DNA from 2 places in the Leptothrix mechoopdaensis genome. Region 1 is predicted to be linked to the other one. Evidence: predicted binding sites of a transcription regulator. Region 1 holds the regulator's gene; the other holds the start of a gene.

What was found. The regulator sigma-54, encoded in region 1, starts transcription at its own class of promoters, with help from an activator protein. The targets are predictions, from matches to a motif close to TGGCANGNAANCTGCTTT.
Region 2: the regulator sigma-54 is predicted to act here: its motif matches at 4,994-5,011, upstream of ACWA7K_RS13140 (urease accessory protein UreD).

The regions. Positions count from the first base shown of each region.
Region 1 is NZ_CM132699.1:4,224,563-4,239,594, forward strand. Features, by position in the region: gene ACWA7K_RS18380 (thiol:disulfide interchange protein DsbA/DsbL) at 1-332, shown strand, start outside; gene lptA (lipopolysaccharide transport periplasmic protein LptA) at 479-1,084, shown strand; gene lptB (LPS export ABC transporter ATP-binding protein) at 1,081-1,839, shown strand; gene rpoN (RNA polymerase factor sigma-54) at 1,867-3,561, shown strand; gene ACWA7K_RS18400 (hypothetical protein) at 3,759-4,058, opposite strand; gene ACWA7K_RS18405 (DsbA family protein) at 4,316-4,921, opposite strand; gene ACWA7K_RS18410 (hypothetical protein) at 5,115-5,735, shown strand; gene ACWA7K_RS18415 (TRAP transporter large permease subunit) at 5,761-7,758, opposite strand; gene ACWA7K_RS18420 (TRAP transporter small permease subunit) at 7,755-8,375, opposite strand; gene ACWA7K_RS18425 (TRAP transporter substrate-binding protein) at 8,496-9,611, opposite strand; gene nagA (N-acetylglucosamine-6-phosphate deacetylase) at 9,766-10,914, opposite strand; gene ACWA7K_RS18435 (BadF/BadG/BcrA/BcrD ATPase family protein) at 10,911-11,801, opposite strand; gene ACWA7K_RS18440 (PAS domain S-box protein) at 11,998-14,982, shown strand; gene ACWA7K_RS18445 (histidine phosphatase family protein) at 14,995-15,032, opposite strand, start outside.
Region 2 is NZ_CM132699.1:3,030,604-3,045,635, forward strand. Features, by position in the region: gene ACWA7K_RS13125 (HlyD family type I secretion periplasmic adaptor subunit) at 173-1,549, opposite strand; gene ACWA7K_RS13130 (type I secretion system permease/ATPase) at 1,554-3,323, opposite strand; gene ACWA7K_RS13135 (isopenicillin N synthase family dioxygenase) at 3,570-4,541, shown strand; gene ACWA7K_RS13140 (urease accessory protein UreD) at 5,087-5,923, shown strand; gene ACWA7K_RS13145 (PEP-CTERM sorting domain-containing protein) at 6,239-6,925, shown strand; gene ACWA7K_RS13150 (NAD(P)/FAD-dependent oxidoreductase) at 7,006-8,343, opposite strand; gene urtE (urea ABC transporter ATP-binding subunit UrtE) at 8,407-9,099, opposite strand; gene urtD (urea ABC transporter ATP-binding protein UrtD) at 9,373-10,263, opposite strand; gene urtC (urea ABC transporter permease subunit UrtC) at 10,260-11,399, opposite strand; gene urtB (urea ABC transporter permease subunit UrtB) at 11,496-13,094, opposite strand; gene urtA (urea ABC transporter substrate-binding protein) at 13,260-14,537, opposite strand; gene ACWA7K_RS13180 (DUF2339 domain-containing protein) at 14,829-15,032, shown strand, end outside.

The DNA.
Region 1 (15,032 bases):
ACAACTTCCAGCGCAAGATCTTCCACGCCATCCACGTGCAGCGTCAGCGTCTGGACAGGCCCGAGGAGATCATCGACTTCATCGAGAAGAACGGCGGCGACAAGGCCAAGTTCGTCGAGATGTTCAATTCCTTCGGCATGCAGGCCAAGGTGCGCCAGGGCAAGCAGCTGGCCGAGGCCTACAAGATCGACGGCGTGCCGGCGATCGGCATCCACGGTCGCTTCTACACCTCGCCGTCGCTGGCCGGCGGCGAGAACACGCCCGAGCTCGAAGGCGGCCAGCGTTGCCTGGCACTGGCCGACCAGCTGATCGCGCGCGTTCGCAAGGGCTGAGGCCCGATCGGAAGGGGTCCAGGCGGACCTCTTCCCGCCAGCCGCAGCGGGTGCGCCGTGAGGTGAACTCCCGCTTCGGTTGATGCATCAAAACCACCCGGCGGCGCAGACGTATGGCTAGAATCGTCTGCAATTTCTGTGCCGCCATGACGCCGTCCCCCACCTTCACCCCCGCCCTGCGCGCCGCCCTGACCGGGCTCGCCCTGCTGATGGCGTGCGCGCTGCCGGTCCGGGCCGAACGCGCCGATCGTGACCTGCCGCTGAGCTTCGACGCCGGCCAGCTGCGCATCGACGGCAAGCGCAAGGTGCAGGTGCTCAGCGGCGGCGTCGAGATCACCCGCGGCACGCTGGTGCTCAAGGCCGCGCTGGTCGAGCTGCGCGAGACGCCGACCGGCCAGGTCGCCGTCGCCACCGGCAGCGCCGAGCAGCCGGCGACCTTCCGGCAGAAGCGCGACGGCGTCGACGAGACGGTCGAGGGCCAGGCCCTGCGGATCGAGTACGACACCGTCACGCAGACGGTGAACTTTCAGAAGCAGGCCCAGGTGCGGCTCTGGCGCGGCGCGGTTCTGGCCGACCAGATCAGCGGCGAGACCATCGTCTATGACCATGGCCGCGACGCCTTCGAGATCCTCGGCGCAGCCCCGGCGCCCGCCGGCACGACCAGCCCCGCCGGCTCCGGCCGGGTGCGCGGCGTCGTGACGCCGCGGCCGGCCCAGCCGGGCGCGTCGGCCCCCGGTGGAGCCGGCCGTTGAGCGCGGCGAACGCCACCAGCCGACTCGAGGCCCAGGGACTGCAGAAGTCCTACGGCGCCCGCAAGGTCGTCAAGGACGTCCACCTGGCCGTCGACAGCGGCGAGGTCGTCGGCCTGCTGGGGCCCAACGGCGCGGGCAAGACCACCAGCTTCTACATGCTGGTCGGCCTGGTCCGGGCCGATGCCGGCGAGATCCGCATCGACGGCCGGCCGGTGCAGGGCCAGCCGATCCACCAGCGCGCCCGGCTCGGGCTGTCCTACCTGCCGCAGGAAGCGTCGATCTTCCGGCGCCTGACGGTCGAGGAGAACATCCGCGCCGTGCTGGAGCTGCAGCAGGACGCCAGCGGCCGGCGCGTCGACGCGGCCCACATCGAGCCGATGCTCGAATCGCTGATGGCCGACCTGTCGATCACCCGGCTGCGCCACAGCCCGGCGCCGGCGTTGTCCGGCGGCGAACGCCGGCGCGTCGAGATCGCCCGGGCGCTGGCGACCCAGCCGCGCTTCATCCTGCTGGACGAGCCGTTCGCGGGCGTCGACCCGATCGCGGTGATCGAGATCCAGCGGATCATCGGATTCCTCAAGGCGCGTGGCATCGGGGTGCTGATCACCGACCACAACGTGCGCGAGACGCTCGGCATCTGCGACCGCGCCTACATCATCAGCGAGGGCCGCGTGCTGGCCGAAGGCACGCCGGCCGAGATCGTCGAGAACCCGGATGTTCGCAAGGTCTACCTTGGCGAGCACTTCCGGATGTGACCCGCGTGTGACCCCTGGCCGACCCCCATGAAACCCTCCCTGCAGGTCCGCCTTTCCCAGCACCTGGCGCTGACGCCCCAGCTGCAGCAATCGATCCGCCTGCTGCAGCTGTCGACGCTCGAACTGCACCAGGAAGTCGAGCAGATGCTCGAACAGAACCCGTTCCTGGAAGCCGACGAGGACGCCGCTGGCGCCGATCGCCCGATGGCGCTGCCCGACGAGGGCGTGCCGGTCGCGCCGGCCGATGACGGCGGCGCTGCCGGCTCGTCCGACTACACCGCCGAGCGGGTCTCCGAAGGGCCCTCCGACAGCCCCGCCGAGTCCGCCAGCAGCGCCGCCGATGGCGACGGCGCCGGCATGGAACAGCTCGACTTCGGCGCCGCCGAGTCCACCCCCGACGACTGGGACAGCGGCCACGACCGCGAGGACTTCAACAGCCTGTCCGACAGCAGCGGCAACCGCAACGGCGCGCTCGAGGACGACGACAGCGACTGGAGCGAACGTTCCACCGCCGTGCCCAGCCTGGCCGAGCACCTGCGCGCCCAGCTGCGCGGCATGCGGCTGGCCGACGAGGACATCATGCTGGTCGAGTCGCTGATCGACTCTCTCAACGAGGACGGCTACCTGGCCGACCGGCTGGAGGAGATCGTCGAGCGGCTGGTCCAGGTCCTGAGCGGCGCGCCGCTGACCGAGGCCACCGAGGCGCAGTCGGCCTCGCTGGTCGACGACACCGTCGACGCGATCGATCCGGCGCTGCTGGCCGAACAGGCGCTGTTGCGCGAGGACCTGCTCGACCGCCTGCGCTGCGCGCTGGGCTGGCTGCAGAGCCTGGAGCCGACGGGCGTGGGCGCGCGCGACCTGGCCGAGTGCCTGGTGCTGCAGCTGCGCGAACGCGACGCGACGCCGGCGCGCGACGCCGCGATCCGCATCTGCCGCGACCACCTCGACCTGCTGGCGCGCCGCGACGTGCGCAAGCTGACCGTCGCGCTGGGCGTCGACGAGGACCTGATCCGCGATGCGCAGAGCCTGATCGTCACGCTCGAACCCAAGCCCGGCCGCCGCTTCGCCCGCGCCGAGGCCAACATCGTCGTGCCCGACGTGATCGTGCAGAAGTCGGGCCGCGGCTGGAAGGTCGTGCTGAATCCGGACGTGATGCCCAAGCTGCGCATCAACGACATGTACGCGCAGGTGCTGCGCCAGCACCGCAGCCAGCGCAACGGCGGCGGCGGCGACAACGGCGCGACGCTGTCGGCGCGGCTCCAGGAGGCGCGCTGGTTCGTCAAGAACATCCTCCAGCGCTTCGACACCATCCAGCGGGTCTCGCAGGCCATCGTCGAACGCCAGAAGGCCTTCTTCACCCACGGCGAGATCGCGATGAAGCCGCTGGTGCTGCGCGAGATCGCCGACGAGCTGGGCCTGCACGAGTCGACCATCTCGCGCGTGACGACGGCCAAGTACATGGCCACGCCGTTCGGCACCTTCGAGCTGAAGTACTTCTTCGGCAGCTCGCTCAACACCGAGGCCGGCGGCAACGCGTCGAGCACGGCGGTGCGGGCGCTGATCAAGCAGTTCGTGGCCGCCGAGGACCCGAAGAAGCCGCTGTCGGACAGCCAGCTCAGCGCGATGCTGGAAGAGCAGGGCATCCAGGTCGCCCGCCGCACGGTCGCCAAATATCGCGAAGCACTGAAGATCGCCCCCGCGAACCTGCGCAAGGACATGTGACATGTCTGGGGCGGCCCGTTGGCACCAGCCCGTCGGACACGGGGTGTCCGACCTACCGAAAGACGTCGGCCGATGGCGACGCGGCCGGGCGTCTTGAACCCGGTCCGGATTCGTTCAAACGGCAGGTCGGACACCCCGTGTCCGACGGGTTTCGTTCAACCGGTAGGTCGGACACCCCGTGTCCGACGGGCTGGTGGCTATTGCTGCTGCGCCAGCTGCTCCGCATAGCGCGTGGCCGGGCGCAGGCTCTGGTGGGCCTGGGCGCGGCTGCGGCGCAGGAAGTCTTCGGCCAGGCCGCTCAGTTCGGGGTTGCCGCTGGCGCGGCACAGGCTCATGACGGCACGGGCGTATTCGGCCGGGCCGAGCATCAGGTTGACGTCGATGTCTTCGCCGGTCTCGTGCAGCAGCAGCGCGTGGATGCGCTGGACGAGCGCGATGCGCGGGTCTTCGGTCGTGACGGTGGCGGCGGCGATGGTGGCAGTGGCGGTGATCGGCATGGTGCGTGGCTCCCTGGCCTGCTCTCCATGCAGATGACGTGCCCGTTTCGCCGGCCCAAACCGCCAAACTGAAACTGCAATCGATGCCGTGCGACAACGCACGATCCAGGTTCAGGGTAAGCACCGACCGTGTGCGCGGGCCGTGCCGCCGTTCACACCCTGGCCAACCCTCGCGGCCCGTGCCTCGGTGGCGGGCCCGACGGGCGTGTGCACCGAACTGCGGCAGCGCGGCGCCGAGCGCACCAAGGTGCGACAGCTCAGCGGTCGCCCGACAGCCAGCGATCGATCTGGTGCTTGCGGTCGTTGCCCCAGAAGGGCTCGCCGTCGACGATGAAGAAGGGCGCGCCAAACACGCCGGCGGCGATGGCGGCGTCGTTCTCGGCGCGCAGCCGATCCTTCCAGGTCGGGTCGGCGCAGACGGCGGCGGTCTGTTCCGGCGCGATGCCGAACTCGGCCGCGAGCCCTTGCAGCGCGGTCATGTCGTTGAGCGCGATGCCGCGGGCGAAGTAGCCGCGCAGGCCGGCGTGGGCCCAGGCCACCGCCCGTTGCGGATCCTGGCTGTCGAGCCACCAGAACAGCCGCGCGGCGTTGTGGCTGGCGATCGGGAAGGGCGAGGGCATGGCCATCGGCACGCCTTCCATGCGGGCCGAGCGGGCGAAGTCGCGCAGCGAGTACTCGCGCTTGATCGGGTAGGACACGGGGCTCTTCAGCTCGGCGGCCTGGAAGGTGACGCCCAGCAGGATGGCGTGCCAGCGCACCGGCCGGCCGTGGCGCGCGGCCAGCGCCGCGATCCATTCGGAGGCGATGTAGGCGTAGGGCGACGAGAAGTCGAAATAGAACTCGATCGGTGCGGGGGCGTTCATGGCGCGGACCATATGGCGCGGATGCGACAGCGTCCATCCGCAGCCGTCCGGGGTCTGCGGCGTCGGCGCGACAGCGGCGCCGACATTGCAGCGTCCTGACCACGGTTCGGGCGATCGGACCCCGCTATCTGGGGGCGCGCCGATTCTTGACCTTCCTCATGCCGGGTCCAGCGTGGCTGCCTAGCATCGGTCCATGCCCGACCTGCTGATCACGCTGGCCTGCACCGCGCTGGCGCTGGCCCTGCGCCCCTGGCGCTCCCTGTCCGGCGAAGGACCGCCGTGGCCCTGGCTGGCCTGGTGGCTGACGCTGCCGCTGTTCTGGGCCAGCGACCGGCTGGCCGGCGCGCTGATCCAGCCGATGTCGGGCGTGCCGCTGCTGGTGCTGATGACCGGTTGGCCGCTGGCCGTGCTGGCGCTGCTGCCGACCGCGCTGCTGACCGCCTGGCTGGGCGGGCTGGATCCCTGGGAGACCCTGCACCGCCTGGTCTGGCTCGGCCTGGTGCCCGCCGGCCTGACCGTGCTGCTCGGCGCGGCCGTGCGGCGCTGGCTGCCGCACCACCTGTTCGTCTACATCCTGGTGCGCGGTTTCGGCATGTCGCTGCTGGCGCTGACGATGGCCGGCCTCGGCGCGCTGGCCGTCGACGGCGTGCCCGAAGGCCTGCAGACCGGCGAGGCCGTCATTGCCCGCTGGCTCTCGGCCTGGGGCGATGCCTTCCTCACCGGCATGCTGGTGGCCATCTTCGTGGCCTTCCGGCCGACCTGGCTGGCGACCTGGTCGGACCGGCTCTACCTGCCACCGCAGCAGCGGCGCTGACCGGCGTCAGCGCCGCCCGAGATCGCTAGCGCCCGTACAGCACCTGCGGCAGCCACAGCCCGATGTCCGGGAACATGTAGAGCAGGAAGATCGCCACGACCTGGATGCCCATGAACGGCAGCATGCCCGCGAAGATCTGGTTGAGCGTCACGTGCGGCGGGCTGACGCCCTTCAGGTAGAAGGCCGCCATCGCCACCGGCGGGCTCAGGAAGGCGGTCTGCAGGTTCAGCGCCACCAGCAGGCCGAAGAACAGCGGGTCGACGCCGAAGTTGTCCAGCAGCGGCACGAAGATGGGCATGAAGATCACGATGATCTCGGTCCATTCCAGCGGCCAGCCCAGGATGAAGATGATCACCTGGCTCAGCAGCAGGAACTCGGTCTTGCTGAGGTTCATGCCCAGCACCCACTTCTCGACCAGCTCCTGCCCGCCCAGCAGCGCGAACGCGGCCGAGAAGATCGCCGAGCCGACGAACAGCCAGCAGACCATCGCGCTGGTCTTGGCGGTCAGGAAGACGCTCTCCTTGACCACGCCGAAGTTCAGCTGCTTGTAGGCCGCCGCCAGCAGCAGGCCGCCGAAGGCGCCGACGGCAGCCGCCTCGGTCGGCGTGGCCAGGCCGAAGACGATCGAGCCCAGCACCGCCAGGATCAGGATCACCAGCGGGAAGAACGAGGCCAGCAGCATCTTGAAGACCTCGAGCCGCTGGAAGCTCAGAACCGCGTAGAACGCGACCAGCGCGACGGCACCCACGCCGAGTCCGATCCAGTAGCTGGTCGGTGCCGGCACGGCTTCAGCCGCCGCCGCCGGTGCCGCTTCGGCGCCCGGTGGTTCGGCCACACCCTGCGCGGCCTTGGCGGTGGCGCCGGCACCGGCCGATGCGGACGGCTCGGCGCCCGGGGGCTCCTGCACGCCCTCGGCGCCGGGCGGTTCCTGCACGCCGCCTTCGGCCGGAGGCTCCTTCAGGCCACCCTCGTCGGACGGCGGTTCGGCCAGCCCGCTGCCGGACGTGGCAGGCTCATCGGCTGAGCCAGGGGGCGCACCGACACCACCGCCGTCCTGCTGGATCTCGACGGCGGCGTCGGCCGGGCGGGTCGCGACATCGTGACCCCACAGCGCGACGATCGCGAAGAGCAGCGCCGGCAGCAGCGTGATGCCGAGCTGGCGCAGCAGGTAGCCCGACGGCACATCAAGGTTGCGCTCGCCCTTCAGGGCCTTCAGCAGGGCCGGCAGGGCCGTGTTGGAGATGCCGGCCGAGACCCGCTGCGTCAGCGGCGGCAGCGGCACGAAGCGCTGTTCGGCCGTCAGCGGCGGGGCCAGGTGCGGCTTGAGCTTCGCCACGATGATCACGTAGACGATGTAGAGCCCCGCCAGCATGATCCCGGGGAAGAAGGCCCCGGCGTAGAGCTGCACCACCGACACGCCGGCGGTCGCGCCGTAGACGATCAGCATGACGCTGGGCGGGATCAGGATGCCCAGGCAGCCGCCGGCCGTGATGGCACCGGCCGACAGCCGCACGTCGTAGCCCGCTCGCAGCATCTGCGGCAGCGCCAGCAGGCCCATCAGCGTGACGACCGCACCGACGATGCCGGTGGCCGTGGCGAACACCGCGCAGGTGAACAGCGTGGCCACCGCCAGCGAGCCGGGCACCCGCGCCAGCGCCAGGTGCAGGCTGCGGAACAGCTTGTCGATCAGGTTGGCGCGTTCGACGAGATAGCCCATGAACACGAACAGCGGGATCGAGATCAGCACGTCGTTGCCCATCACCTTGAAGGCGCTCTGCACCATCAGCGTGAGGGTCTTGTCGGTGTCGCGCTCGTAGGCGATCCACGTGAAGATCATGCCCATGCCCATCAGCGTGAACGCCGTGGGGAAGCCCAGCATGATGGCCACGACCACCAGCGAGAGCATCAGCAAGCCGATGTGGCCGTTGGTGATCTTGTCGGCGCTGACCAGCATGGTCAGCGCGCCCAAGATGATCAGCCCCATCAGGATGAAGCCGAACCACAGTTCCTTGCGGATCTTCATGACGCGTCCTTCGGCGGCTTCACGTACTGGTCGAGGGCGATGATGTCCTCGTCCTTGACCTGCACCATCTGCTTGAGCTTGTCGACGTCGACCTCCTCGACGTCCTGCTCGCGCGAGGGCCACTCGCCGTCACGGATGCAGCGCACGCAGCGCACGATCTCGACGATGCCCTGCAGCAGCAGCATCGCCCCGGCCAGCGGGATGATGAACTTGAAGGGGTAGAGCGGCAGCGGCTCGGCCGAGAAGGTCTGCTCGCGGATCGCCAGCGACTCGTGCGCGAAGTTCCAGCCCGCCCAGGTCAGCGCGAAGATGCCCGGCAGGAAGAACAGGACGTAGAGCACCAGGTCGACCGTGGCCTGCGTGCGCGGCTGGAAGAAGCCGTAGAGCACGTCGCCGCGGACGTGGTTGTTCTTGGCCAGCGTGTAGGCGCCGCCCATCATGAACAGCGTGCCGTACAGCATGATCTGCGCGTCCAGCGCCCACGCGTGCGGGTGGTTGAAGGCGTAGCGGGAGAAGACCTCCCAGGTGATCAGTGCGGTGAGCGCGACGATGGCCCAGGCGAACAGCTGGCCCAGCCAGGTCGACAGCCGGTCGACCAGCAGAAGCAGGTTCTGCATGCGTGACATCCCTCGTTGGTCGGCCCCGTGGTGCGGGGCTCACGTTCAAGCGCCTGCACGGGGCAGGCGCTTGGGTCGGGTCCGGATCCCGGATCCTCGGGCGGACCCGGGCCGCGCCGGTCAGGCCTTCTTGGCGCCGAAGTAGCGGTTCCAGGCCATCTTGAAGTCGACCATGTAGTCGTTCTGCCATTGGCCGGCGCGCTGGGCGAAGGCCTTCTGGCTGTCGAGCACCTTCTGGAACAGCGGGTTCTCGGCGCTCTTCTTCTCGATCACCTTGTCCCAGGCGTCGAGCTGGGCCTTCAGGATCGCGTCGGGTGTCTTGTAGAACTTGATGCCCGACTTCTTCAGCTCCAGGTAGTCCTGCGAGTTGCGCTGGATCGCCTTCCAGCTCATGTCGGCGCTGGAGGCCTGCACGGCGTAGTCGACGATCGCGCGCAGCTCGGCCGGCAGGGCTTCGAGCTTGGCCTTGTTGAACAGGATCTCGAACTGCTCGCCGCTCTGGTGGAAGCTCTGCAGCATGCAGTTCTTGGTCACGTCGGGGAAGCCGAGGATGCGGTCGGACGTGGCGTTGTTGAACTCGGCCGCATCGATCAGGCCGCGGTCCAGCGCCGGCACGATCTCGCCGCCGGGCAGCGGGTTGACGGCGGTGCCCAGCTCGGTGAAGACGTCGACCGCCAGGCCGACGGTGCGGAACTTCAGGCCCTTCATGTCGGCCACCTTGGCCACCGGCTTCTTGAACCAGCCCAGCGGCTGCGTGGGCATCGGGCCGTACAGGTAGGAGACCACGTCCATGTTGATGGACTTGTAGATCTCGTCGAGCAGCGCCTTGCCGCCGCCGTAGTTGTGCCAGGCCAGCACCATGTTCGGGTCCATGCCGAAGGCCGGGCCGGAACCCCACAGCGCCAGCGCCGACTGCTTGCCGTAGTGGTAGGCGACGACGCCGTGGCCGCCGTCGAGCGTGCCCTTGTTGACGGCGTCGAGCAGCTGGAAGGCCGGCACGACCGAGCCCGAAGGCAGCACCTCGATCTTCAGCCGGCCGCCGGCCATGTCGTTCACCTTCTTGGCGAAGTCGTTGGCGTACTCGTGGAAGATGTCCTTGGCCGGCCACGTGCTCTGGAAGCGCAGCGTGGTGGTCTGGGCACGCGAGACCATCGGCGCGGCCAGCGCACCAGCCCCGAGGGCCGTGGCGGAGGCGGTGCGGAGGAAACGGCGGCGAGGTTGGGCGCTCTGGGTCATGGCAAGTCTCCTGGGGGTTCCGTTGAAGGAAAGCCCAGCCCTTGTCCCACTTCCTGTCCACGACAAGGGGCTGGCAAACCGAAGCGCGATGCTAGGTTCGACAGTTCTGAAGAGAAAGTTCAGAAATACCCTTGCGGGATCCCCCGCAGCCGCGTCAGTCTGTCGAGACCGGCTCGCCGTCGACCAGCACCCGCCGGACCGTCAGGTCGCCCGGGTCGAGCACGACCAGGTCGGCACAGGCGCCGATGGTCAGCCGGCCCAGGTCGGGGCGGCCGATCAGGTCGGCCGCATGGGTCGACACGCGCCGCGAGGCCTCTGCCAGCGGCACGCCGATCGAGACCAGGTTGCGCAGGGCCTGATCGAGCGTCAGGGCGCTGCCGGCCAGCGTGCCGTCGGCCAGGCGCACGCCGCCCTCGCACTTGCGCACGGTGTGGCGGCCGAGCCGGTAGTCGCCGTCGGGCATGCCGGTGGCGGCGGTCGCGTCGCTGACGCAGTACAGGCCCGGGATCGCGCGCCGCGCCGCATGGATCGCGCCGGGGTGGACGTGCAGCAGGTCCGGGATGATCTCGGCGTGTTCGGCATGCGCCAGCGCCGCGCCGACCAGGCCGGGCTCGCGGTGGTGCAGCGCGCTCATCGCGTTGAACAGGTGGGTGAAGCTGACCGCGCCGCAGCGCAGCGCCGCCACGCCGTCCTCGTAGCGGCCGTTGCTGTGGCCGAGCTGGACACGGTGGCCGGCCGCGCGCAGCGCCGCGATCAGGTCCAGGTGGCCGTCGACCTCGGGCGCCAGCGTGATCGTCACCAGCGGCGCGATGGCGTGCAGCTCGTGCACCTCGGCCAGCGTCAGCGCGCGGGCGTAGGGCGGTTGCGCACCGAGCCGGCCGGGGTTGATGTAGGGGCCCTCCAGGTGCACGCCCAGCACCCGCGCGCCGCCGGTCGGGCGCTGGCGCACATGCGGCGCCACGGCGCGCAGCGCGGCGCGGATCTCGTCCATCGGCGCGGTCATCGTCGTCGCCAGCAGCGCGGTGGTGCCGTGGCGGGCGTGGCAGCGCGCGACCTCGGCGGCGGCGTCCGGGTCGCGTTCGCCGTCCATCACGTCATGGCCGGCGCCGCCATGCACGTGCAGGTCGACGAAGCCGGGCAACAGCAACGGCGCGTCGCCGCCCGGGGCGTCGACCGGCTGGCCGGTGATGGCCTCGATGCGGCCGTCGCGCCAGCGGATCGTGCCGCGCAGCAGGCCCGCCGGGGTCAGGATGTCGCCGTCGAGCTGGCCGCTCCGGCGCGGGATCGGGTCGGGCGTGGTCATCGCGCGGTCTCCGACAAGGCCGTGCGGATGCGGTGCAGCGCGCCATCGCAGGCGTCGCCGGCCGCATCGACGGGCGTCTGCGGCAGGCCGTCGGCGATGCGGTCGGCCAGCGCGCGGCCCAGGCTGCCGGTGATCGCCAGCGGCAGGCGGCCGGACGGGTCCATCGCCCGCACCATCGCGCGGGCGTCGTCGATGGCCTGGGCGACCAGCGCGGCGGCCGCCGGGTCGTCGCGCTCGTGTGCCAGCACCAGCGGCGCCAGTGCCGCATAGCCGACCTGGCCCGCCGCCGCGCACCAGTCCAGCAGGCGCGCGCGGTCGTCGCCACAACGCTGCCAGACCGCGCGGGCCAGCGCACCGGCCGGCGCGCGGCCGTCCATCGCGCGCTGGGCCAGCCGCACCGCCTGCTGGCCGAACCAGGCGCCGCTGGCCTCGTCGCCGATCTGCCAGCCCCAGCCGCTGACCATGCGCCGCGTGCCGTCGGCCGCGATCGCCACGCCGACGCTGCCGGTGCCGATCGCCAGCAGCACGCCCGGCCGGCCCCCGTGGGCGCCCAGCGCGGCGGCGGCGCCGTCGCTGTCGAGCACGACGCGGCCCCAGCCCGGATCGGCGGCGAGGAACTCGCTCACCCAGCCCGGGTTCTCGGCGCCCGACAGGCCCAGGCCGAGGGCGCAGTCGCCGATCGGCGCCGGCGCCCGCCCGGCCGCCGCGAACGCCGCCGCAATGGCCTCGCCGATGTGGCGCCAGGCCTGCCCGATGCCCTGGCCCAGCGCCGAAGGCCCGGCCGCGCCGTCGCCCAGCACCTGACCGTCGACATCGCACAGGCGTGCCCGGGTGCCGGAGCCGCCGCCGTCCACGCCGATCAGGAAGAAGGAGGTCCGATGTGTCATGGCGCCGATCGTAGGCGGGTGCCCGTTGCGTTGTCGTCAGGGCGCCGCGAGACATCTGCACGACCGCCAAGCGTGGATTTGTGTCGGGTTGCAAACGATTGATCGGCGCGCCGCGCCGCGCGGCGCCGGGCTGACTACAGTGGCTTCCCGTGCGATTTGCCTGAGCCGGATCAGGTGAACCTGATCCGCCCACGCCGTGCCGCCTGTCCTGTCCGTTTCCGTCCCGCCGCGCCCTGCCGACCCGCCCGAACTGCTCGAGCTGGCGAGCTGGCGCGCGATCGTCGAGGACCAGGCCGAGGCGATCTCGCTGGCGCGCCCGGACGACTTCGTGCGCAGCTACGTCAACCCGGCCTACGCGACGCTCTACGGCCTGCCGCGCGAGGCCCTGGTCGGCCACTGCCTGCTGGAACAGGTGCCGCCGCAGGAGCGCGAGGCCGTCGCGCAGTTGCTGACCACGATCCGCGACGAGGGCCGCACCGAACGCAGCGAGAACCGCATCGTCCAGCGCGACGGCAGCGTGCGCTGGGTCTCGTGGACCAACCGGGTGCTGCGCGGCCCGGACGGCCAGGTCGAGTGGCTGCACTCGGTCGGCCGCGACATCACCGACGAAGTGGCCGGGCGCGGCGCGCTGGCGCGGCTGGCGGCGGTGGTGGAGTCCTCGGCCGACGCGATCGTCTCGAAGACGCTGGGCGGCGTCATCACCAGCTGGAACGCGGCGGCCTCCGCGCTGTTCGGCCACAGCGCCGCCGAGGCGGTCGGGCGCTCGATCCTGATGCTCGTGCCGCCCGACCGGGTCGACGAGGAAGCCGCGCTGATGGCGCGGGTGCGTGCCGGCGAGGCGGTGGTCGAGTGGGAGACCGTGCGCCAGCGCGCCGACGGCACGTTGCTGCACGTGGCGCTGACGCTCAGCCCGATCCGCGACCGCGACGGCCGCATCGTCGGTGTCTCCAATGTCGTGCGCGACATCGGCGAGCGGGTGCAGCTGCAGCAGGCGCTGGCCGAACGCGAACGGCGCTTTCGCGCGCTCTACGACCGCACGCCCGCGATGCTGCAGTCGATCGATGCCGAGGGCCGGCTGCTGAGCGTCAGCGACCTGTGGCTGCAGCACCTGGGCTACCGGCGCGAGGAGGTCATCGGCCGGCCATCGGTCGACTTCCTGACGCCGCAGTCGCGCCGCCATGCGCTCGAACACGTCCTGCCGGCCTTCTTCCGCGACGGGCGCAACGAGGGCGTGCCCTACCAGATGGTGCGGCGCGACGGCAGCGTGATCGACGTGCGGCTGTCGAGCGTGCTCGAACGCGACGCCGAGGGCCGGCCGCTGCGCTCGATGGCCGTGATCGAGGACGTGACCGAGCGGCTGCGGCTGGCGCGCGGCCTGGAGGCCGAACACGAGCGCCTGTCGGTGGCCCTGCACGCCATCGCCGATGCCGTCATCACGACCGATGCGCTGGGCCGCATCGACGACCTGAACCCGGTGGCCGAGGCGCTGACCGGCTGGTCGCGCGTCAACGCGCTGGGCCAGCCGGTCGAGCGGGTCTTCCAGCTGATCGACGAGGACAGCCGCGCGCTGATCGACAACCCCGTGCTGCGTTGCCTGGCCGATGGCCGCGCGCTGCCGCTGGTGCCGCATGGCGTGCTGCAGGCGCAGGACGGCCGCGAGTTCGGCATCGAGCACGCGGTCTCGCCGATGCGGGGCGGCGACGGCCGGCTGATCGGCGTCGTGCTGGTCTTCCGCGACGTCACCGCGCAGCGCCGCATGGCCAGCGAGATGAACTACCGCGCCACGCACGACGCGCTGACCGGGCTGGTCAACCGCGCCGAGTTCGAGGAGCGGCTGCAGCGTGCGCTCGACCAGAGCCACGACAGCGGCAGCCAGCACGTGCTGCTGTTCATCGACCTGGACGAGTTCAAGCTCGTCAACGACAGCAGCGGCCACGCTGCCGGCGACCAGCTGCTGCGCCAGGTCGCCGGCCTGCTGCAGCGGGGAGTGCGCGGCCGCGACACGCTGGCCCGGCTGGGTGGCGACGAGTTCGCGGTCATCCTCGAACACTGCCGCGTCGAGCAGGGCCTGCGGCTGGCGCAGCAGTTGTGCGAGCAGATGGACGACTTCCGCTTCATGCATGAAGGGCGGCGCTTCCGCGTCGGCGCCAGCATCGGCCTGGTCGGCATGGACGCCCGCTGGTCCGACACCGCCAGCCTGATGCAGGCGGCCGACAGCGCCTGCATGAGCGCCAAGGCGGCCGGCCGCAACCGGGTCCACGTCGCCGATGACCACGAGCAGCACCTGCAGATGCTGCGCGGCGAGGCCCAGTGGGCCAACCGCATCGACGCCGCGCTGGACGAACACGCGCTGCCCGAACACACGCTGGTGCTGCATGCGCAGTGCATCGTGCCGGTGCAGCGCCCCAGCGCCGAGGACGACGATCCGCCCGCCGGCCGCGAGCCGCTGCACGCCGAGGTGCTGCTGCGCATGGCCGACGGCCGTGGCGGCCTGATCGCGCCGGGCGCCTTCCTGCCGGCGGCCGAACGCTTCCACCGCGCCGGCCGGATCGACCGCTGGGTGCTGCGCAGCGTGCTGGACCTGCTGGCGCGGCTGCAGCCGTGGTTGCAACCGGGCGACCTGCTGGCGGTCAACCTGTCGGGCCAGTCGGTCAGCGACCGGGCCTTCCACCGGCTGGCGCTGGAGCTGATCGACGCCCATGCGGCGCTGGCCGGTCACCTGTGCCTGGAGATCACCGAGACCGCCGCGATCACCCGGCCGCACGATGCGGCGTCATTTGTGACCGAGCTGCGCCAGCGTGGCGTCAAGGTGGCGCTGGACGACTTCGGCGCCGGTGCGTCGTCGTTCGGCTACCTGAAGTCGCTGCCGGTGGACTTCCTGAAGATCGACGGCCAGTTCATCCGCGGCCTGGGCAGCGACCCGCTGGACCTGGCCGCCGTGCGCAGCTTCTGCGACGTGGCCGGCGTGATCGGCGTGCCGACCGTGGCCGAGTACGTCGAACATGCCTCGACGCTGGACGAGCTGCGCCGCCTGGGCGTGTCGCTGGCCCAGGGCCACCTGCTGCACCGGCCCGAGCCGCTGGCCGGGCTGCTGCAACGGTGGCTGGCGGTGCCCGAAGGCGCCGGCACCGACGCGCTGGCGGCCGTGCCGGCGCTGGTCCTGCCGGCGCTCAGGGCCTGACCGGCGGCGCCGTCACGCCCAGGTGATCGCCCCGGCCAGCGCCGGGTCCT
Region 2 (15,032 bases), 1.2 Mb from region 1:
GCACCGGACTCGCCGGACTTGTTCATCGGCCGGCACAAATCGTAGCGGCATGTATCCGGCGCGAGGGCCGGACACCCGCGAACGGAGGGGCGGACAAGCGGCCGACAAGCAAACGATTTCGCGTTCCACCCCCGCTCTGCGCGGTCGGCCGTTCAGGTGTGGGCATGGCGCCTCAGCGCTCCCGCCCCGCATGGCTGATCACCCGCGTCACCGGGTCCATCAGGTACTGCAGCGGCGTGCGGGTCTCGCCGTGCAGGAAGACCTCGGCGGGCATGCCGGCCTGGAGCTTGGCGTCGTGCTGGCCCTTGACGGCCTGCTTGACGGATTCGGGCGAGACGTCGATGTTGACGACGTAGTACGGCATGCCGTTCTCGCGCTGGACCAGGCGGTCGCCGCCGACGTAGTTGACGGTGCCCTTGACGAGGTCGGTCGTGCGGTAGCTGAAGGCGGTGAAGCGCAGGTCGGCTTCCTGGCCGCGCTGGACGCGGCTGATGTCCTCGGTGCGGATCTGGGCCTCGACGACCAGGCGCGGGTTGGCCGGGACGATCTCGGCGATCGGCTCGCGCGGGGCGATGACGCCGCCGGGGGACGTGACGCGCAGGCCGATCACCTCGCCGTCGACCGGGGCGGTGATGACCTGGCGGCGCGAGGCATCGATGGCCTTGCGCAGCTCCTGCTCGATCTCCTGGACCCGCACCAGCGCGACCTTCAACTGGTCGCTGGCCTGCTGGCGGTAGTCGTTCTCGATCTGGCTCAGGCGCAGCTCGATGTCGCCGGTGCGCTGGTCGGCGCGCGCGAGCTCGGCGGTGCGTTCGGCGATCTTGCTGTTGTAGTCGGCCATCGAGGCCTCCTGCTGCATCACCTGCGACTCCGACACCAGGCCTTCCTTGGCCAGGCTGCGGTTGAGCGCATGGTCACGGCCCTGGGCCGCGATCGACTCCTTGGTGCTGCGGATCTGCGCGTGCAGCGACTCGATCTCCTGGCGGATCTTGCCGCGCTGCTTGACAAGCAGCGCGGTCTGGCTGCTCAGGGCCGTCAGGCGCGCATCGAACAGCGCCTGTTCCTTGTCCATCTGGTTGCTGACGACAGGGTCGGTGCGGGCCGCGTCGACCAGCTCGGGCGGGAAGACCAGCGTCGGGCTGCGCGACTGTTCGGCTTCCAGCCGGGCCACGCCGGCACGTTCGGACATCAGGCGCTGCGCCAGGCGGGTGCGGTCGGCATTGACCGAGACGTCGCCCAGCTCGATCAGCGGCTCGCCGGCCTTCACGTGCTGGCCGTCGCGCACATAGACGGCCCGCACGGTGCCGCCCTCGACGTGCTGGACCACCGCGCGGTTGAGGTCGACCTTGACGTAGCCGCTGGCCACGACGGCCGATGACAACGGCGCGAACGACAGCCAGGCGATCGCCGGCACCAGGCCGCACAGCACGACCAGGCGGCCGCGCCGCACCAGGCCGTTGGCGGTCGACAGGTGGCGGGTCACGAGGTCGGCCTCGGCCGGCATCGCGGGGGCGGGCATCAGGGCGGGCAACAGCGGGGGGATCGGCATGGCGTCAGGCCTTGAAGGATGCGTTCGGGTTGACGACGACGGGCTGATGCGCGGCGTGGTGTGCCGCCTGCTGCCGCGCCGCCTGCTGGGCCGCCTGCTGCGCAGCCGCGGCCATCTGCTGGGTCAGCGGCACGACCTGGCCGGGCGCGCCGCCGCGCATCGCGTTGAGCACTTCCTCGGCGGTGCCGAAATGCAGCTGGCGACCGCCGTCGATCACCAGCATCTTGTTGACGTGCTGGGTCAGCGTCTGGCGGTGGGTCACGACGATCACGGTGGCCTGGCCCTGCAGGCGCTTGAGGGTCTCGGCCAGCGCGAGTTCGCCGGCGCCGTCGAGGTTGGCGTTGGGCTCGTCCAGCACGATCAGCTTGGGGTTGCCGTACAGCGCGCGGGCCAGCGCGATGCGCTGGCGCTGGCCGGGCGACAGCAGCGCGGCGTTCGGGTCGACGCGGGTGTCGTAGCCGTCGGGCAGCGCGAGGATCAGCTCATGCACGCCGGCACGCTTGGCGGCCTCGACGACCTGGGTCGAGTCGACCTCGCCCATGCGGGCGATGTTGTCGGCGACGGTGCCGGCGAACAGCTCGACGTCCTGCGGCATGTAGCCGATGTGCGGGCCGATCTGCTCGCGGGTCCAGCGCGACAGGTCGACGCCGTCGAGCCGCACCTGGCCCTGGGTCGGCGTCCACAGGCCGATCAGCAGGCGCACCAGCGTGCTCTTGCCGGCGCCGCTCGGGCCGATGACGGCCATCGACTCGCCGGGTTCGAGGCGCAGCTGCACGCCGCCGATCAGCACGCGGTCGGTGTTGGGCGGGCGGTAGACCAGGCCGGCGACACTCAGCGCGCCGGTCGGCGCGGGCAGCGGCATCTGCGGGCGGCGGTTCAGCGCCTCGGTCATCAGCGGGTCGAGGCGGCGCCACGCGAGCCGGCCTTCGGCCAGGATCTTCCAGCTGCCGACGATCTGTTCGACCGGCTGCAGCGCACGGCCCAGCAGCATCGACGAGGCAATCATCACGCCGGGCGTGGCCTTGCCTTCAAGCACCAGCCAGGCGCCCAGCGCGGTCATCAGGATCTGCGTGACCTGGCGCGAGATGCGGGTGATGGCCGCCATCGACACCGACTGGCGCGCCACCGGGTCCTGCGTGTTGGCGAGCTGCGCGCTCAGGCCGTTCCAGCGTGCCACCAGCGCGTCGGCCATGCCCATCGCCTGGGCGACCTCGGCGTTGACCATCGCCTGATCGAGGAACCGTTGCGTCGCGCCGGCTTCCTTCTGCAGCTTCTCGATCGCCGACTGCGTCATGCGGTCGTTGAGAAAGGCCAGACCCAGCATCAGCGCGGCACTGAAGAAGGCCGCCAGACCGAGCCAGATGCTGGCCACCGAGATGACGCCGATGAAGACCACCGCCCAGGGCGCGTCCATGATCGCGACCAGGCCCTGCGACGAGAACAGCGCACGCAGCCGGCCGACGTCGCGCAGCGCCTCGTTGGTGAAGGCGCCCTGGCGCTTGGCCGCGACCGCCAGCGACAGGCGCGCGATCTCGGGCGCCATCGCGTCGTTGATGATGTTGCCGAGGACGCCCTGCAGCCGGCCACGCAGATAGTCCAGCACGCCGGCCAGCGCCAGCGCGATCGCCACGCCGATCACCAGCATCAGCAGGGTCTCGCGGCTGCCGCTGCTGAGCACGCGGTCGAAGACCTGCAGGCTGAAGAGGGCCGGGAACAACCACATCAGGTTGATCGCGGCCGAGAAGCCGGCAATGGTTCGGAGCAGGGATTTCATGCTTGCGGATTCGATCGATTCGGCGTCGAGTGCGGCGCACCCGTTCGGCGAGGCGCCAGTGTGGCGGCAGCGGTGCGGTTTCCGAACCCCGCACCCCTGCTCGGGTGGGCCACTTTGTCTCGCTGCGGGGGAGTTCCTTCACTTGACCTCCCCCCCTGTTCGCGGGGGCTGGCGTGGCGGAGCCGTCACAGGCACTGGCTGGCATGGCTCCTGCACGGCTAGTCGCGCACCTTCCGGAGACCCTTGATGCAAGCCAATCTGCCCGTCATCGACCTGGCCCCGAGCTTCGGCACCGACCCGGACGGCCCGCGCGCGGTGGCCCGGCAGATCGACGCGGCCTGCCGTCGCCACGGCTTCTTCTACGTCGTCGGGCATGGCGTGCCGCTGGCGCTGATCAGCCACCTGTTCATGGTCAACCGGCGCTATTTCGAGCTGCCGGAAGCGGTCAAGGACGCCTGCCACATCGACCGGTCCGGCGGCCTGAAGCGGGGCTACGACCCGATCGGCTGGCAGGCGCTGGAAGCCGGTCGTCCGGCCGACCTGAAGGAGAGCTTCTACATCGGCGCCGAACGCGGCCCGGACGACCCGCTGGTGCGCGCCGGCACGCCCAACCACGGCCCGAACCAGTGGCCGGACGAGGCCCATGCGCCCGGCTTCCGGCACGCCTGCGAGACCTACGCGGCGGCGATGGAACGGCTCGGACGCCATCTGATGGGGCTGATCGCGCTCGGGCTGGGCCTGCCGCGCACGCATTTCGAGCCCTTCCTGCGCGACCCGATGCCGGTCCTGCGGCTGCTGCACTACCCGCCGCAGCAGGTCAGCCGGCTGGGCGACCAGATCGGCTCGGGCGCGCACACCGACTGGGGCGGCATCACGCTGCTGGCCCAGGACGATGCCGGCGGCCTGCAGGTGCGCGACGAGTCCGGCCGCTGGCTGGACGCCCGCCCGGTCGAGGGCAGCTTCGTCGTCAACCTGGGTGACCTGATGCAGCGCTGGACCAACGACGCCTACCGGTCGACGCTGCACCGCGTCGTCAACGAACAGAGCGGGCGGGACCGCCACTCGATCGCGTATTTCTTCGACATCGACTACCACGCCCGGGTCGAGGCCCTGCCGACCTGCTGCAGCGCCGACAACCCGGCCCGCCACCCGCCGATCACGGCCGGCGAGCACATCGTCGAGATGTACCGGCGCACCACGCTGGCGACGGCGGCCTGAGCCGACGGCCGACCTGCCTCATTCCCGGGCAACCCAGGGAAAACCCAGCCCTGACAAGCACTTGCAGGCGCCGCCCTGCGCTTGTCCCCAGGCTTGTCCCTGCCCCATGTGGAGGGCGCCGGGCGGCCGATGGCGCGCCGCCGCCATCCACAGGCACGGCGGTTTCAATCGCTCCGGATGACCGCCCAGGGTCATTGACAAATCGGGGCGTGACCTTTTCCAGGACGCGAGAAGGGCCACTGCCCAAAACGGAGGCAATCCGTTGAATGCCCCGTGGCGATCGGCTCTTCCGGCATCTGTCCCGGGTCCTGTCCACATGCTTGTCCCTGTCCGGTGGGGATACGCGCGGCCTGTGGACAAGTTCCGTCCACAGGCCGGATCGGCGGCTTGTCCACAGCCCCCTGTAACCGGTTTCGCGTCATCGACGTAACCCGGTTACAGCGCCGGCAGGCTGGCACGGCGGCTGCCTACACTGCCGGCCCGCGCGCCGAAGCGGTGCACCCCGACGTCTCCCGAAGTCTCCCGAAAGCCCTTGAAAGCCCTTGATGAGCTGGCATGGCCACCTGACGCTGAACTACCGCCTCGATCCGCACCAGGACGGGGCACGCACCATCGCCCATGACCGCCACGACGGCCCGCTGCGGGTGCTGCAGCGGCTCTACCCGGAAGGCGACGCGGTCTGCCACCACGTGCTGGTGCACCCGCCCGGCGGGCTGGTCGGCGGCGACACGCTGGACGTGGCCGTCGACCTGGCCGAAGGAAGCCACGCGCTGATCACCACGCCCGGCGCGACCCGCTACTACCGCAGCGCCGGCGAACCGGCGACGCAGCGCGTGCAGGCCCGACTGGCCGACGGCGCCCGGCTGGAGTGGTTGCCGCTGGAGACCATCGCCTACGACGGCTGCATCGCCCGCAACCAGCTGCGCTTCGAGCTCGCGCCGGGCGCGCAGATGATGGGTTGGGACCTGCTCGCGCTGGGCCTGCCGGCAGCCGACCTGGCCTGGCGGCGCGGCACCTATGAACAGCGCATCGAGCTGCCGGGCGTCTGGCTGGAACAGGCTCGCCTGTCGGCCGACGACACCACGCTGCTCGACGGGCCCCTGGGCTGGGCCGGCCAGCGCGTGCTGGGCACCTTCTGGCTGGCGGCCGGCACGCCGTTCGCGCGGCCGATGCTGGAAGCGCTGCTGGAGGCCGCCCGCGCCGTGCCGGTCGACGCGCCGCTGGCCGTCGGCGTCAGCGCGCCACAGCCGTCCTGCCTGGTCCTGCGGGTGCTGGCGCACCGGGCCGAACCGGCGATGCGGCTGATGACCGCCGTGTGGTCGCGCTGGCGCGAGATCGCCTGGCAACGTGCGGCTTGCCCGCCACGCGTGTGGTCTACCTGAATCCCGGGCCGAAATTGCAAATGGGGCATTTCCCCCTCATTTTCGGGAAGATGCGCGTCACCCCCCAAAGCCTGCGGGCCCATCTGCTCATTGCTGATTCGGGGTTCATCCAGCATTCATTAAGAAGGCTGAACACCCCCTAAAAATGGGAAATCACCCCCTCAATCCGGTGTATCGTCTCTTCACGGTGGCAGGCAATCTCGGGGTCCAGGAAGCGTTCCGATAGCCCGACCCGCCACCCGACCCATTCAAGGGGGTGTTCCAGGGCGCATCGGCAGCCTGCCAGCCAGGAACATTTCCATCCGAGAGAACACCATGAACAACAACCTGAAGTCGTCGCCGCTGAACCTGTCCGCCCTGTGCCGCTGCCTGCTGGTGGCACTGGCCTGCGTGGGCGCCGGCGCGAGCCAGGCGACGACGGTGTCGGCCAGCACCTTCGCGATCGGCGCGGTGAGCGAGCCGACCACCGGTCTGTTCATGGGCCTGCAGGGCGGCACCCAGTGGTTCCACCAGGCCGCCAAGACCGGCGCGCCGGACATGCTGATCTACGGCTCGTCGAGCAACAACCAGAACGGTGTCTACGCGCTGTTCTCGTCGAAGACCGACTTCACGCTGAACTCGCTGACGCTGAACTGGAACGGCGGCCAGAGCCCGAGCCAGAGCGGCTGGCTGGTCTTCATGAACAACGGTGCAACCGTCGCCACCGGTGATCCGGGCGCGAAGAACGGGATCGCATCACTGGCCTGGGCCGTCGGCACCGAGCCGGGCTTCTCGACCTCGTACACGCTCAAGCCGATCCAGGGCCTGACCTACGACTACGTCCAGATCGTCTACGACCGCAAGAGCGCCGCCCCCAACAGCGTCGGCGTGTCGACCTTCGACGTGACGACCGTTGCCGCGCCGAGCCCGATCCCCGAGCCGTCGACCTACGCGATGATGCTGGCCGGCATCGCCGCCGTCGGTTTCATGTCGCGTCGCCGCAAGGTGGGCGGCGAAGGCTGATCCAGCCGTCGCCTCGCACCACGGGAGCCTCCTTCGGGAGGCTCCTGTCGTTTCAGGCCTGACATTTCAGGCCTGTCGTTTCAGACGCCGCTGGACGACGTCGCCGCGAGCCGCTGCGCCAGGTGCGTCGCCGCCCACCGGCCGCTGGCCAGGCAGGCGCTCAGCAGGTAGCCGCCGGTCGGCGCTTCCCAGTCGAGCATCTCGCCGGCCACGCAGACGCCGGGCAGCGCGCGCAGCTGCAACGTCGCGTCGGCGCCGTCCGGGCCGATGCGCACGCCACCGGCCGTGCTGATCGCCTCGTCGATCGGGCGCGGCGCCACGGCCCGCAGCGGCAGACGCTTGATGCGCCGGGCGACCGCCGCCGCGTCCTGCGTCAGGGCGGCCCAGCCGGCTGCGTCCAGGCCCTCTCGCAGCAGCGCGGCGGGTGCGCCGCTCAGGGAAGTCTGTTCCTTCAGGTGGTTGGGCCACGAGCGGCTGCCCCGGCCCTTGGCGAGTGCCTGCGCCAGATCGGCCTCGCGGCGGTGCGGCAGCAGGTCGAGCGTGAAGTCGGCATGGCCGTCGGCCGCGATGCGCTCGCGCAGCAGGCTGCTGGCGGCATAGACCAGCGAGCCTTCCAGGCCGGTGGCCGAGACGACCGCCTCGCCCAGGCGCTCGAAGGCCGGCGTGTCGTCAGATCCGTCATCCGACCGGCCCGGCACGCGCAGCACCACGTTCTTCAGCGGCGCGCCGGCATGGCGCTCGGCCAGGTGGGCGCTCCAGCCGATGTCGAAGCCACAGTTGGACGGCCGCAGCGCCGCGCAGTCGACACCGGCGGCCTGCAGCCACGGCAACCACGCGCCGTCACTGCCCAGCCGCGCCCAGCTTGCGCCACCCAGCGCCAGCAGCACAGCATCGGCCTGCGCGGTGATGCGGCCATCGGCGGTGTCGAAGGCCAGCGACCAGCCCGTGCCGCTCGACGTGATCGAGCCGTCCCAGCGCTGTCGCATGTGGAAGCGCACGCCCGCGACGCGCAGCCGGTGCAGCCAGGCGCGCAGCAGCGGCGCGGCCTTCATCTCCGCCGGGAAGACCTTGCCGGAACTGCCCACGAAGGTCTTGATGCCCAGGCCCGCGGCCCAGGCGCGGATCGCGTCGGCATCGAAGGCCTGCAGCCACGGCTCGACCGCATCGGCGTGTGTGCCGTAGCGGGCGACGAAGTGGGCGGCCGGCTCGGCGTGGGTCAGGTTGAGCCCGCCCTTGCCGGCCAGCAGGAACTTGCGGCCGACCGACGGCATGGCGTCGTGCACGTCGACCTGCAGGCCGGCGGCGGCCAGCACCTCGGCGGCCATCAGGCCGGCCGGGCCGGCGCCGACGACGATCACGCGGGGCGACGACGCGGCGGGCGCATCGGCGGTGGAATGGGGTTCGGGCGACTGGCTCATGAGGCGCGCGAGTCTACGCGCCGCACACCCGGCCGAATCGCGGCAATGCCGATCGGATCGGGATCAGATCGACATCAGCTGGCGCACGCCGTTGGCTTCCATCTCGTCACCGCGACCGCGCGCGATGATCTCGCCGCGTTCCATCACCAGGTACTGGTCGGCCAGCTCGGCGGCGAAGTCGTAGAACTGCTCGACCAGCACGATGGCCATGGTCTTGCGGTCGGCCAGCATGCGGATGACGCGGCCGATGTCCTTGATGATGCTGGGCTGGATGCCCTCGGTCGGCTCGTCCAGGATCAGCAGCTTCGGCCCCGCCGCCAGCGCCCGCGCGATCGCCAGCTGCTGCTGCTGGCCACCGGACAGGTCACCGCCGCGGCGGTAGATCATCTGCTTGAGCACCGGGAACAGCTCGAACAGCTCGGCCGGGATCGGCGTGCTGCCGCTCTTGTAGGCCAGGCCCATGCGCAGGTTGTCCTCGACCGTCAGCCGGCCGAAGATCTCGCGCCCTTGCGGCACGTAGCCGACACCCTTGCGCACCCGCTCGTAGGGCGTGTCGCGCGAGATGTCGCCACCGTCCAGCGCGATCGAGCCGGTCTTGATCGGCACGACCCCCATCAGGCTCTTGAGCAGCGTCGTCTTGCCCACGCCATTGCGCCCGAGCACGACCGTGACCTCGCCCAGCTTCGCCTCGAAGCCCAGCCCGCGCAGGATGTGCGAGCCGCCGTAGTACTGGTTCAAACCTTCAACTTTGAGCATATGGCTACTTCCAGCTCCCCTCTCCCCTTGCGGGAGAGGGGTTGGGGGTGAGGGGTGGGCTCTCTCGCAAGACCGCTCCCCTCACCCCGGCCCTCTCCCGCAAGGGGAGAGGGAGAAATCGATCGGACTCCCCTCCCGGGAAAGGAGCCACTCCTCTTGCTCCCCTCTCCCCTTGCGGGAGAGGGGTTGGGGGTGAGGGGTGGGCTCCCTCGCAAGACCGCTCCCCTCACCCCGACCCTCTCCCGCAAGGGGAGAGAGAGACATCCGTTCGACTCATCGCCCGAGGTAAACCTCGACCACTTTTTCATTGGCCTGGACCTCCGACAGCTTGCCCTCGGCCAGCACGCTGCCCTCGTGCAGCACCGTCACGGTCTTGCGGCCTTCGGTCAGCTGGTCGACGAACTTCATGTCGTGTTCGACGACCACCAGCGAATGCTGGCCTTCGAGCGACAGGAACAGCTCGGCGGTGCGTTCGGTCTCCTCGTCGGTCATGCCGGCCACCGGCTCGTCGAGCAGCAGCAGCTTCGGGTCCTGCATCAGCAGCATGCCGATCTCCAGCCACTGCTTCTGGCCGTGGCTGAGCAGCCCGGCGGTGCGCTGGGCCTCGGTCTTCAAATGGATCAGCGTGATGACCTCGCCGATGCGGTCGAGCTGTTCGCCGCTCAGGCGGTGGAACAGGCTGGCGCGGGCGCGGCGGTCCGCTGCCAGCGCGAGTTCGAGGTTCTCGAACACGCTGAGTTCCTCGTACACCGTGGGCTTCTGGAACTTGCGGCCGATGCCGATCTGGGCGATCTCGTTCTCGCGCAGACGCAGCAGGTCGATGGTCGAGCCGAACGACGCACGTCCCGCATCGGGCCGGGTCTTGCCGGTGATGACGTCCATCATGGTCGTCTTGCCCGCACCGTTCGGGCCGATGATGCAGCGCAGCTCGCCGACGTTGATGCTCAGGCTCAGGCTGTTGAGCGCCTTGAAGCCGTCGAAGCTGACCGTGATGTCGTCCAGGTAGAGCGCCACACCGTGCGTGAAGTCGACCGAGCCGGCGCGGTGCAGCCGGCCATACGAGGCGCTGCGGCCACCGGACTCGGTCCGGCCGGCCGTCGACGCCGCCTTGGCATCGTGTTCGATGCGCGCCTGGGCGCGGTCCTCCATCAGGTCCGGCGTCATGCGCGGCGCTCCTTGATCTTGTTGAACAGGCCGACGATGCCCTGCGGCAGGAACAGCGTCACCGCGATGAACAGCGCGCCCAGGAAGTACAGCCAGAACTCGGGGAAGACCTGCGTGAACCAGCTCTTGGCGCCGTTGACGAAAAAGGCGCCGACGATCGGGCCGATCAGCGTCGCACGCCCGCCGACCGCCGCCCAGATCGCGATCTCGATCGAGGCGGCCGGGCTCATCTCGCCGGGGTTGATGATCCCCACCTGCGGCACGTACAGCGCCCCGGCCACCGCGCACATCACCGCGCTCAGCGTCCATATGCCGAGCTTGTAGGCCAGCGGGTCGTAGCCGGTGAACATCACCCGCGACTCGGCATCGCGGATGGCCTGCAGCACGCGGCCGTACTTGCTGTTGACGATGGCACGCGCCATCAGGAAGAAGCCGATCAGCGTCAGCCCCGTCAGCACGAACAGGAACACCCGCGTGCCGGGCAGCGTGATGGGCACGCCGAGGATGCGCTTGAAGTCGGTGAAGCCGTTGTTGCCGCCGAAGCCGGTCTCGTTGCGGAAGAACAGCAGCATCGCGGCGAAGGTCATCGCCTGCGTGATGATCGAGAAGTAGACGCCCTTGATGCGCGATCGGAACGCGAAGAAGCCGAACACGAAGGCCAGCAGGCCCGGCACCAGCAGCACCAGCAGCAGCTGCGCCAGGAAGCTGTCGCTGAAGGTCCAGTGCCACGGCAGCGCCTTCCAGTCGAGGAAGACCATGAAGTCCGGCAGGTCCGACTGGTAGTTGCCGTCGCGGCCGATCTGGCGCATCAGGTACATGCCCATGCCGTAGCCGCCGAGCGCGAAGAACAGCCCGTGGCCCAGCGACAGGATGCCGGTGTAGCCCCAGATCAGGTCCATCGCCAGCGCGCAGATCGCGTAGCACATGATCTTGCCGACCAGCTGGACATGGAACTCGCTGAGGTGGAACAGGCTGCCCTCGGGCACCACCAGGTTCAGCAAAGGCACCAGCACCACCACGACGATCAGCGCGGCGGCCACGGCCGTCCAGCCTCGCGTGCCCAGCAGCAGGCCGCGTCGCGGTGTCGGCAGGCCCGACGCTGCAGCGGCATCGGAAGGGGTCATCAGGGCAGACATCGTCAGGTTCTCGGGTTCAGGCTCGGGGTCAGGACCGGATTCAGGATTTGCTCGTGTTCATCGGGGCTGTCGCCGATGCGGAGGTCGATCGACGGCTCAGGCCTCGGCCGACCGGCCCTTCATCGCGAACAGGCCTTGCGGGCGCTTCTGGATGAACACCACGATGCACACCAGCACCATGATCTTGGCCAGCACCGCACCGGCATAGCCTTCCAGGAACTTGTTGAGCACGCCCAGGCCGAGGGCCGCGTAGACCGTGCCGGCGAGCTGGCCGACACCGCCGGTGACGACCACCATGAAGGCGTCGACGATGTAGCCCTGGCCCAGGTCCGGGCCGACGTTGCCGACCTGGCTCAGCGCGCAACCGGCCAGACCGGCGATGCCCGCGCCGAGCGAGAACGCATAGGTGTCGATGCGGGCGGTGTTGACGCCCATGCAGGCGGCCATGCGGCGGTTCTGCGTCACGCCACGAACGAACAGGCCGAGGCGGGTGCGCGAGATCATCAGCGCCACGCCACCCAGCACCAGGAAGGCAAACGCCACGATCGCCAGCCGGTTGAACGGCAGGATCAGGTTGGAGGCCACCTGCACGCCGCCCGACAGCCACGACGGGTTCTCGACCGCGACGTTCTGCGCGCCGAACAGCGAACGCACCGCCTGCATCAGCATCAGGCTGATGCCCCAGGTCGCCAGCAGCGTCTCCAGCGGCCGGCCATACAGCCAGCGGATGACGCTGCGTTCGAGCACCGCGCCGACCAGCGCCGCGCTCAGGAAGGACACCGGAATGGCGACCAGCACATAGACATCGAACAGCCCCGGCAGCCAGGCGCGGAAGGCGTTCTGCACCACGAAGGTCGCGTAGGCGCCGATCATCATCAGCTCGCCGTGGGCCATGTTGATGACGCCCATCAGGCCGTAGGTGATGGCCAGTCCCAGGGCCACCAGCAGCAGGATCGAGCCCAGGCTGATGCCGGTGAAGACAACGCCCAGACGCTCGCCCCAGGCCAGCCGCGACTCGACCGACGCGAGCGACTTCAGCAGCGCGGCCCGCACGGCGGGATCGGTCTCGACACCCGCGGCCAGCCGCTCCTGCAACAGGCTCTTGACGCCGGCCTCGGCACTCGCGCCCAGCGCGGTCGCGGCTTCGAGCCGACGGGCCGGGTCGGAGACGCTGACCAGCAGCGTCGCGCGCAGGTTCTCCAGGCGGGCCTTCAGCGCCGGATCCGTCTCGGCCGCATAGGCCTTCTCGATCATCGGCAGCTGCGCCTCGTCCAGCGGATTGCGGGCCAGCTCGGTCAGCGCCGCAGCCCGCACCGTGCGGTCCGGCGAGACCAGCTTGAGCACGCCCAGCGCCGCTTCCAGGGCGCCGCGCATGCGGTTGTTGTTGACGACATCCTCGGCCTCGGCCGGCGGACTCGCCTCGGTGTCGGTGCCGGCGATGTAGCTCTTGCCATCGCGCACCACATAAGCCTGCCTGGCGTCGAACTTGACGCCATCGTCGAGCATCGCCTGAACGAACCCGGCCAGCGCCGCATCCCCTTCAGCCGCCGCCGCATTCAGCGCCGCGATCCGCTCATCGGTCTCCCCCGCCGCGATCGCCAGGGCCTGCTGCGACGTCAGGGCATGCGACACCCCCGACAGGACCAGCCACAGGCTCATCACCTGAGCCACCGACAACAGCTTGCGCAGCACCATGAATCAACCTTGAGCGTCAACGGTTCCGACGCAATGCAAACCAGTCGAAATGCGCGCCGGGCCGAAAGGCCCTGGCGCTCCCGCAACAGAGACGGTGGATCCGGCTCGGCCGGTCCACTCGTCTCGCCCCCCTTGGGGGGCCGCAGCTGCGCTGCGGTAGGGGGGTTACTTCTTTTCCGGCACGTTCTTCTTGCCCTTGTTCTCGGCGATGTAGTCGCTCCACGGATCCGCCTGGACGGGGCCCTTGGTCTTCCACACCACGTTGAACTGGCCGTCAGCCTTCACTTCGCCGATGAACACCGGCTTGTGCAGGTGATGGTTTTCCTTGTCCATCGTCGAGACGAAGCCGCCCGGCGCCTGGAAGGTCTGGCCGGCCATCGCGGCGATGACCTTGTCGGTGTCGGTGGTCTTGGCCTTGGTGACGGCCTGGGCCCACATGTGCAGGCCGATGTAGGTGGCCTCCATCGGGTCATTGGTCAGCGGCTTGTCCTTGTGGCCGGCGATGCCCTTGGCCTTGGCGTAGTCGCTCCACTTCTTGACGAACTCGGTGTTGGCCGGGCTCTTGATGCTCATGAAGTAGTTCCAGGCAGCCAGGTGGCCGACCAGCGGCTTGGTGTCCACGCCGCGCAGCTCTTCCTCACCGACCGAGAAGGCCACCACCGGCACGTCGGTCGCCTTCAGGCCCTGGTTGCCCAGTTCCTTGTAGAAGGGCACGTTCGAGTCGCCGTTGATGGTCGACACGACGGCGGTCTTCTTGCCTTCGGAAGCGAACTTCTTGATCTTGGCAATGATCGACTGGTAGTCGGCGTGGCCGAAGGGGGTGTACTCCTCGATGATGTCCGACTCGGGGATGCCCTTGGCCTTCAGGAAGGCGCGCAGGATCTTGTTGGTCGTGCGCGGGTAGACGTAGTCGGTGCCCAGCAGCACGAAGCGCTTGGCCGAGCCGCCGTCCTTGCTCATCAGGTACTCGACCGCCGGAATGGCCTGCTGGTTCGGCGCCGCGCCCGTGTAGAACACGTTCTTGGACAGCTCTTCACCTTCGTACTGGACGGGGTAGAACAGCAGCGAGTTCTTCTCTTCGAAGACCGGCAGCACCGACTTGCGCGACACCGAGGTCCAGCAGCCGAACACGGCGGCAACCTTGTCCTGGTCGATCAGCTGCTTGGCCTTCTCGGCGAACAGCGGCCAGTTGGAGGCCGGGTCGACGATGACGGGCTCCAGCTTCTTGCCGAGCACGCCGCCCTTGGCGTTGATCTCGTCGATGGTCATCAGCGCGACGTCCTTCAGGACCGTCTCGGAAATGGCCATCGTGCCCGACAGCGAGTGCAGGATGCCGACCTTGATGGTGTCGGCGGCCTGCGCGAACAGCGGCAGGCTCAGGGCGGCGACGCCGAGCGACACAGCGCTGAGCGTCTTGGCGAACGTGCGACGGGTGGTTTGCATGGGAGTGGCTCCGGGTCGTTGAGAGACGTTGAGGGCTGGGGAAACAAGCGGCACCGAGGTCTTCGGCGTCTGGGATGCAGTGTGTCGAGCGTCACGGTTTCGGCCCATACGCCGGATGGCGTAGATGGGCGTAGGCCGGCGTAGATCGGCGTACGGCGGCGCAGGCCCGGCCCGGCCCGGCGCGGCATCGCCTCGCGATGCCGACGGTCGCGCCCGCCGACACCCCGTCGCGTGAGTTCGCGGTCGACCGGTCGGCTGCTAGATTGACCCGATCACGACAGGGAACGAACGATGAAACCGATCTGGATGGTGTTGCTGGGGGCCTTGCTCGGGGCGGTCGTGAACGAAGGGGGCAGCGCCTCTGCCGGTGCGGTCTTCGGCGCGCTGCTGGCCTGGCTGCTGTCGCGCCAGATCGCGCAGGGCCGCGAGATCGAGGCGCTGCGCGAGCGACTCACCGCCACACCGCGTATCGAGCCGGCGCCGCAGGTCGAGGAA